Regions from separate parts of the Neobacillus oceani genome, predicted to be linked through region 2. Evidence: predicted binding sites of a transcription regulator. Region 2 holds the regulator's gene; the other holds the start of a gene.
What was found. The regulator CtsR, encoded in region 2, represses protease genes until heat stress. The targets are predictions, from matches to a motif close to ATGGTCAATAAAGGTCAAACA.
Positions count from the first base shown of each region.

Region 1: a site for CtsR is predicted at 2,375-2,395, ahead of clpP (ATP-dependent Clp endopeptidase proteolytic subunit ClpP). Genes of this name have one in related genera too.

Region 1 is NZ_CP143543.1:4,066,258-4,070,675, forward strand. Features, by position in the region: gene V1499_RS20620 (sugar-binding transcriptional regulator) at 1-232, opposite strand, end outside; gene V1499_RS20625 (glutaredoxin family protein) at 387-647, opposite strand; gene rpoN (RNA polymerase factor sigma-54) at 663-1,970, opposite strand; tRNA gene V1499_RS20635 (tRNA-Arg) at 2,165-2,236, opposite strand; gene clpP (ATP-dependent Clp endopeptidase proteolytic subunit ClpP) at 2,452-3,057, shown strand; gene V1499_RS20645 (DUF3221 domain-containing protein) at 3,130-3,243, opposite strand; gene V1499_RS20650 (hypothetical protein) at 3,194-3,427, opposite strand; gene V1499_RS20655 (HPr family phosphocarrier protein) at 3,565-3,822, opposite strand; gene whiA (DNA-binding protein WhiA) at 3,922-4,418, opposite strand, start outside.
Region 2 is NZ_CP143543.1:112,341-116,758, forward strand. Features, by position in the region: rRNA gene V1499_RS00580 (23S ribosomal RNA) at 1-878, shown strand, start outside; rRNA gene rrf (5S ribosomal RNA) at 952-1,067, shown strand; gene V1499_RS00590 (CtsR family transcriptional regulator) at 2,047-2,508, shown strand; gene V1499_RS00595 (UvrB/UvrC motif-containing protein) at 2,556-3,104, shown strand; gene V1499_RS00600 (protein arginine kinase) at 3,107-4,180, shown strand; gene clpC (ATP-dependent protease ATP-binding subunit ClpC) at 4,194-4,418, shown strand, end outside.

The DNA.
Region 1 (4,418 bases), 620 kb from region 2:
TGCCTCCTTCTGAAAGCATCAGGCCCAAAGGTTGCGAAACAATCAGGTTCTGCTCCTTCAGGAAGTCGGTCTCTGTACGCAGAACCCTCTCCGTATAGCCAAGATTCGCGGCAAGGGTCCTTCTTCCGACTGGCTGCAAAAAATTGATTGTACGCAGAATGGAATACCTTTCCTGCATAACGTCGAGAAGGTCCGGCAATAATCTTTTTTGGATATCTAATAACGAGTGCATGAGCTGCAACTCCTTCTTGCAAATTAGCGGAGCATAGCAGAATCTCTCCCAAGGTACTGGGACGTTTTTTGTCCCGCTATGACAAATTATGTCCCACTTGTCGCAAAAAAAATCACCCTGTTCGCACTTATTTTAACAGGAGTGATTTTCACATTCAACTAAAATGATTGGATTGGCTATTTTTTATGAACGAAACTAAATACTGCTTTTCAATGATTCCGTATCCAGCTTCAATTCCATCAACAAGGATGACCGGTATCATCAGCCCATATTCCTCGGTCAACTCGTCGCTAGACCCAATATCAATTTCCTCAAGCTCGAACGCGATGGACTCGCGGATTTCAAGCAAATCCTCCTTCGCCTTTTCGCAAAGCGGGCAGCGGCTCCTAGTATAGAAAGTAACTTTCGGTTTCAACTCAATCATCCTTTATTAAAATCGTTTCCGTTTTGAAGAAGAGGCGATTCCCAGTTGTTCCCGATACTTGGCCACGGTCCTTCTCGAAATGACAAGCCCCTCGTTCTTCTTTAGCATATTGGTGATCTCTTGGTCTGAAACTGGCTGCCTCTTGTCCTCATGCCCGATAATCGCAGCGATCAATTTTTTCACCTGGGCCGAGGATGCACTGCTGTCCGAGACAGTGCCGATTCCGGAAGAGAAAAACGACTTCAGTTCAAAGGTGCCAAATGGCGTCCCGAGGTATTTTTCACGGACAGCGCGGCTGACGGTCGATTCATGGATATCCAAGCAATCAGCAACTTCCTTCATCGTAAGCGGCATCAGCTGCCCCTTCGCTTCCGCAAAAAAGTACGGCTGCTTTTCAATTATTTTCCCAGCCACTTTTAAAATTGTATCGTTCCGCTGCCTGATACTTTTTGCAAGCCATTGGTAATCCTGGTATTTTTCCTGCAGAAATTTGATTGCCTGCTCATCGCCGCTTGACGTTAGTGAATGGAACATATCGTCGTTAAAGCCGATTGCCGGGAGATTTCCTTCAACAAGATGGACGCGCCATTGCCCATTCACGCAATCCGCCACCACGTCTGGAACAAGATAAGCAGCTCTTTCCTGATAAAAATCAGCCCCGGGCCTTGGGTTTAATTTTTGCATAAGGTCATATATTCCCTGTATTTCCTTGAGGCTTACCTTTAATTCCTTCGCAAGCTTCTTCCACTTTTTTTCCGCAAATTCGGAAAAGAATCCTTTTACGATCACATGGGCCAAAGGAGATCCTTCACCATTTCTATCAAGTTGAAGGAGGAGGCATTCCTGCAGGTTTCTCGCGCCTATTCCTGGCGGGTCCAGCTGCTGAATTTCCCACAGGCACTCTTCCACCTTTGCTGGGCTTGCATTCGAAATGACAGCGATTTCATTTATATCTCCACGGAAATAACCATTTTCATCTATATTCAATATAACCTGGCGTATAAGTTTTTGTTCGTCTTTTTGAAAGCGCCCGGGCTTCAGCTGGGAAAGAAGATGTTCCTCAAGCGTCGTCCCCGTCTCCGATGCAATTCCATTTATATCGTTTTGTTTTTCTCTGTAGGTTGTTTTCCTTGGACGGTCTTTCGACTGCCCGGAAGGCATGACTTCAAGCAGGGGATTTTCAAGCGCCCTTGCTTCCAGAAAGCTCGCCAGCTCCTGGGCACTATATTGGAGCAGGGCAATTGCCTGGGACAATTCCTGCGTCATTGACAATCTTGTCTGCTGCTGTTGCAAAAGTCCAATCCTCATGTTCATCTGCTTACCCCCCGCCTTCTATTTTACATGAAAATCGGTGGTTTGGGTTATAGCCAAAAAAACTTGGCAAGGTTTTTGGGAAAAGAATTGTCTTCCCTTTCCGGGGCCAGTGGCGCGCAACGCGATACCGAGGTTAATAGTACAAAAAAAATCAACGGCCCCGAGTCAGGAACCGTTGATTTTTTAAAAAGTAGCGCCCTCGTCAGGACTCGAACCCGAATTTCAAGAACCGGAATCTTGCGTGCTATCCGTTGCACCACGAGGGCATATTTTTGCATCACAATTTCATATTATAGTGGAAACCAATCATCTTTGCAAGCACAGATTATGTTTAAAATGGGGAACGTTGGGTAAGATGGCTAACATGGAAAAAGTTCGAACAAAACCTTATCTATTGAGCGATTCGTTTGACCTTTATTGACCATCATTGTATGATACTTACATAAGGAAATCTTAAAATGTTTCTTAAGGAGGCAGTCTTATGAATTTGATCCCTACAGTCATTGAACAAACAAATCGGGGCGAGCGAGCATATGATATATATTCACGCCTGTTAAAAGACCGGATTATTATGCTTGGGAGCGGAATTGACGACCATGTTGCCAACTCGATCGTCGCCCAGCTCCTGTTCCTTGAGGCGGAAAACCCTGAAAAGGACATCTCCATCTACATCAACTCCCCAGGCGGCAGCATCACGGCGGGGATGGCCATTTATGATACGATGCAGTTCATAAAGCCGGATGTCCAAACCATCTGCATCGGCATGGCGGCATCCATGGGTGCGTTCCTTCTTGCAGCCGGAACAAAAGGCAAGCGTTACGCCCTTCCGAATGCTGAAGTAATGATCCACCAGCCGTTAGGAGGCGCGCAAGGCCAGGCAACCGAAATCGAAATCGCCGCCAAGCGGATTCTGTTCCTTCGTGAGAAGCTGAACACCATCCTTTCCGAGCGTACTGGCCAGCCGCTTGAAGTAATCGCAAGGGATACAGACCGCGACAACTTCATGACTGCAGAGCGCGCTAAAGAATACGGCCTCGTCGACCATATCATCACTCGTAATATTGTTGAAGAGAAAAAAGATAAATAATACTCGTTGTGATTGCAGCCCGTTTCCGATTGGAGGCGGGCTGTTGTGGTGGTGATGGGATACAACAGACTGCTACTTTACGATTTCGATATTTAGCGCCCTTGCCTGTGAGGGAAGCGATGTATCTATTCCTCCGTCAACCCAGACGACCACTTCCTCCCTTACTGTAGCGATCAATTTTCCCATGGATAGGCAGCGTAACCCATACGAGACCTACTTCTCCATCCTCAATCAAAATTCGGTTTTCATCACTATCTACTTCTTGAATTACTCCTTTTAAATCGGACTGGCCTTTAACTGCTTCTTTACTGTCTTTACAGCCTGCTAAAATCATAAATAAAACTATAATCGAAACCATCCAAATCCTCAAGGCGGGTTCTCCCTTCTCCGCATTTAAGAATTAGACGTCCTTAGTCACCCTTCGATTACACTCTGGGCGTCACCAACACATATCCGTAAAAAAAAAACGGACCCGTTCACTCCAGAACGAATCCGCTTTCAAAAAATTCAATCTTCTTTCGAAACATACTGTGCGAGTGCTTCGACGGCGGCGTTATCATCGGGGCCATCGGCCGCAATGGTGATAACCGCTCCCGAGCTGACAGCCAGGCTCATTAGGCCCATAATACTCTTTGCATTCACTTTCTTGCCGTCCTTCAGTAAAAAGACATCCGCTGAAAAACGGTTAGCCTCCTGTACGAACTGGGCAGCCGGCCGCGCCTGGAGGCCGGTTTTCAATTTTACTTCCACTTCTTTTTCTACCATCACATTCTTCCTCCTCTATATCTCTTTTACGGCAGCTGCCTGTTGCTGTTTCTTTCCCATTGAAGATCCTATGCGACACATCTTCCACATCGGTGGCTGTTATTTCGGCGCCTGTTCAGCTGCCCTTAGTTTCTCCGCGATTTCATCGATTTTTCGAAGGCGGTGGTTGATGCCCGATTTGCTGATGGTCCCTCCGGAAACCATTTCACCCAGCTCCTTTAGCGTCACGTCCTGGTAGGCCACTCTCAATTCCGCTATTTCCCGAAGCCTTCCTGGCAAAACTTCAAGGCCTACTGTCCGGTCGATGTAACGGATATTTTCTACCTGCCTGAGCGATGCACCAATTGTTTTGTTCAAATTGGCCGTCTCGCAGTTCACAAGCCGGTTTACAGAGTTTCTCATATCCCTGACAATCCTGACGTCCTCAAAGCGGAGGAGGGCATTGTGGGCTCCGATAATATTCAGGAATTCGGTGATTTTTTCGGCTTCCTTTAAATAGGTGATAAAGCCTTTTTTCCGTTCAAGCGTTTTGCTGTTCAACCCGAATGTATTCATCAATTCGCACAGCGAATCATTGTGCTCCTTATAAAGTGAAG
Region 2 (4,418 bases):
AGTACCTGTGAAGATGCAGGTTACCCGCGACAGGACGGAAAGACCCCGTGGAGCTTTACTGCAGCCTGATATTGAATTTTGGTACAGCTTGTACAGGATAGGTAGGAGCCTGTGAAGCCGGAGCGCCAGCTTCGGTGGAGGCGTCGGTGGGATACTACCCTGGCTGTATTGAAATTCTAACCCGCACCCATGATCTGGGTGGGAGACAGTGTCAGGCGGGCAGTTTGACTGGGGCGGTCGCCTCCCAAAATGTAACGGAGGCGCCCAAAGGTTCCCTCAGAATGGTTGGAAATCATTCGCAGAGTGTAAAGGCACAAGGGAGCTTGACTGCGAGACCTACAAGTCGAGCAGGGACGAAAGTCGGGCTTAGTGATCCGGTGGTTCCGCATGGAAGGGCCATCGCTCAACGGATAAAAGCTACCCCGGGGATAACAGGCTTATCTCCCCCAAGAGTCCACATCGACGGGGAGGTTTGGCACCTCGATGTCGGCTCATCGCATCCTGGGGCTGTAGTCGGTCCCAAGGGTTGGGCTGTTCGCCCATTAAAGCGGTACGCGAGCTGGGTTCAGAACGTCGTGAGACAGTTCGGTCCCTATCCGTCGTGGGCGCAGGAAATTTGAGAGGAGCTGTCCTTAGTACGAGAGGACCGGGATGGACGCACCGCTGGTGTACCAGTTGTCTTGCCAAAGGCATCGCTGGGTAGCTATGTGCGGACGGGATAAGTGCTGAAAGCATCTAAGCATGAAGCCCCCCTCAAGATGAGATTTCCCATTCGTAAGAAGTAAGATCCCTGAAAGATGATCAGGTTGATAGGTCAGAGGTGGAAGCGCGGCGACGTGTGGAGCTGACTGATACTAATCGATCGAGGACTTAACCAAATAGATTACCGTGTTCTTCCGAACTTCTTCTTAAATTATCCAGTTTTGAGGGAATGAACCTCAAACCAAATAGTCTGGCAGTTATGGCGAGAAGGCCACACCCGTTCCCATACCGAACACGGAAGTTAAGCTTCTCAGCGCCGATGGTAGTTGGGGCCTTGCCCCTGTGAGAGTAGGACGCTGCCGGGCAAAATGGAAGGCAACCTTTAAATGGGTTGCCTTTTTTGGTGTATTTAAGGCATGTGAATGAACTGCCAGCCATAGAAAACCTTTCTGTCCATGTTTGAGAGAGCGGCAAAAAGAGAAAAACCTGAAAAGTCGTTCCATAATCCTTGTTTAAGGGACAGTCAGGAGTCGAAATTCGGTGTGGTTGTCAGATAAAGTGTGTCCAAAGAAGTCTGATCTCTGGACAGCAAAGTGAATTTTCATGGGATGTGTGTCCAAAGAAGCCTCGTCTCTGGACAGCAAAGTGAATTTTCATGGGAAGTGTGTCCAAAGAAGCGTGATCTCTGGACAGTAAAGTGAATTTCCGAGTGTAGTGTGTCCAAAGAAGTCTGATCTCCGGACAGCAAAGTGAATTTTCAAGAGTTGTTTGTCCGAAGAAGCATGGTCTCTGGACAGCAAAGTGAATATCCAAGTGTTCCCGATATAAGTGACAAGCAAGCACCGAAATCCGGTTCGGTTGTCACATAAACCCCATATAATTGACAAGCCAGCGTCGAAACGTGGTTTTGTTGTCCTATAAACCCCTTAATTTAATACCGGAAATTAACCGCAAGATTCTCTTCGCCCTGTAGAAATGTTGGTTCAACCTTATATAAAAGCACAGAAGTAATCCGTGGTTTACAAAGATCCATTAATGCATCCTCTAGACCGACCTCTCCTCCCTAACAGCCTCTAGCAGCACCGCCTGAATAACAAAGTAAAACCGACCAAATTGAGCCCACACTCTGGACAGGAACAGCAAAATATATTAAAAGAAAAGCCATCCCTGTTTAGTTTTTAAAATCTGGGGTAGAGGAAAAAACCCCCTTATTTAAAAACCCTTGAAGGGTTTCATACGAACTTTAATTGGAGAAAATATGAAGGATTAAAAAAATTGCAAGTACATAACCTTATCATGTATAATTAAAGTCAAATATAGTCAAAGTCAGTAGGGGGTGGCAAGTTGAGAAATATCTCTGATATCATTGAAAACTACTTAAAACAGGTTCTGGAGTTAAGCGAAGAGGATCTTGTTGAAATAAGGAGGAGTGAGATAGCGGATAAATTTCAATGCGTCCCTTCCCAAATTAATTACGTAATCAATACAAGGTTTACAATAGAGCGGGGATATTTAGTCGAAAGTAAGCGGGGTGGGGGCGGCTACATTAGGATTATGAAAGTCCAGTCGAATGACCATGCCCACTTGCTGGACCATGTGCTTTCCCTTATTAAGGACCAAGTCAGCCAAAGCAAAGCGGAAGGAATCATTCTCCGGTTGATAGATGAAAAAGTAATTTCCGAACGTGAGGCAAAAATTATGCTGAGTGTTATTGACAGATCGATTTTGTTTATCGACCTTCCCTACAGGGATGAATTACGGGCACGAATGCTAAAAGCGATGCTTATGACATTAAGATATAAATAGGGAAAAGGGCCGTGTTTTCCCTTCATATACATGAAGAAGGTGAGAAAATGATTTGCGAAGAGTGCAATAAGAGGCCGGCAACAATGCATTTCACAAAAATCCTGAATGGCCAGAAAACTGAATTTCATCTTTGCGAACAATGCGCACGGGAAAAGGGCGATATGTTTATGATGAATGGAGGACCCGGTTTTTCAATTAACAATTTGCTTGCCGGCCTTCTGAATTTTAATAAAGGCTACCAACAATCCGGTGAGGATGCATTTAAGCAAGAGGAGGTCCCTCAATGCCCGAATTGCAAAATGACTTTCCCTCAGTTTGTCAAGGTTGGAAGGTTTGGCTGCGAACATTGTTATAAAACGTTTTCGAGCCAACTGCAACCAATATTAAGGAGGCTCCACGGAGGAAACTGGACCCATAACGGCAAAATACCGAAACGGGTTGGCGGAACGCTTCATATCAGAAAAAAGCTTGAAGAGTCGAAGCGGAAGCTAAAGGAACTCATTTCCAAGGAGGAATTTGAAAAGGCGGCTGAAATCAGGGATGAAATCAGGGCGCTTGAAAACATGATAGGAGGAACAGCCGGAGGGGGGAAGTAACTATGTCTTTGGAAAATTTTCTAAACCATGCGGTCAGTTCCTGGATGAACAATGAAGGCCCGGAAGCTGATATTGTACTCAGTTCAAGAATCAGGCTGGCACGAAATCTTGATGAATATAATTTTCCGGCGCTTTTAACAAGTGAGGAAGGGCAGGCAATTATTTCGAAATTAAAGGAAATGGTGGATGGCCCAGGCCTCACAGCATTCGGCAAGCTTGAACTTCTTTCAATGCAAGAGTTGCAGCCGCTGCAAAAAAGGGTACTCGTCGAAAAACATTTAATCAGCCCAAACCTTGCCGAGGATTCTCCTTTCGGGGCGTGCCTCCTTTCGGAGAACGAAGAAATAAGCGTAATGGTGAATGAAGAGGATCATATCAGGATTCAATGCCTATTCCCCGGCCTTCAGCTAACAAAGGCGCTTGAAGCGGCAAATGTGATTGATGATTGGCTGGAAGGGAATATAAAATATGCTTTTAATGAGGATCACGGGTATTTGACTAGCTGCCCCACAAATGTCGGAACCGGTCTTAGGGCCTCGGTGATGATGCATCTCCCTGGACTTATTTTAACACAGCAAATAAATGCTATTATTCCGGCAATAAACCAACTTGGCCTTGTCGTGAGGGGGATTTATGGGGAAGGCAGCGAAGCGCTCGGCAATATTTTTCAAATATCCAACCAAATTACCCTGGGAAAATCAGAGGAAGATATTGTTGAAGACCTGAATAGTGTTGTCAGCCAACTGATTGCACAAGAACGCTCCGCAAGGGAAGCTTTGGAAAAGACATCCCGTATACAATTGGAAGACCGGGTATTCAGGTCTTTCGGAATTCTTTCAAATAGCAGGATTATTGAAACGAAAGAGGCGGCCCGTTGTTTATCCGATGTTAGACTGGGAATTGATATGGGGTATATAAAAAATATTTCCAGGTCAATATTGAATGAACTCATGATTTTGACGCAGCCGGGTTTCCTCCAGCAATATGCGGGCGGGCCATTGAGACCGGATGAAAGAGACATCCGGCGCGCGGGGCTTATCAGGGAGCGACTAAAACTGGAAATGAATGATAGATGAGGAGGAAACGACAATGATGTTTGGCCGTTTTACAGAGAGGGCTCAAAAAGTTCTTGCACTGGCCCAGGAAGAGGCAATCCGCCTCGGCCACAATAATATTGGAACTGAACATATTTTGCTCGGCCTCGTCCGTGAAGGAGATGGGATCGCCGCTAAGGCTCTTTATGGGCTTGGCCTGGGAGCGGAAAAGATCCAAAATGAAGTTGAAACGCTTATCGGCAGAGGGCAGGAAGTTCCC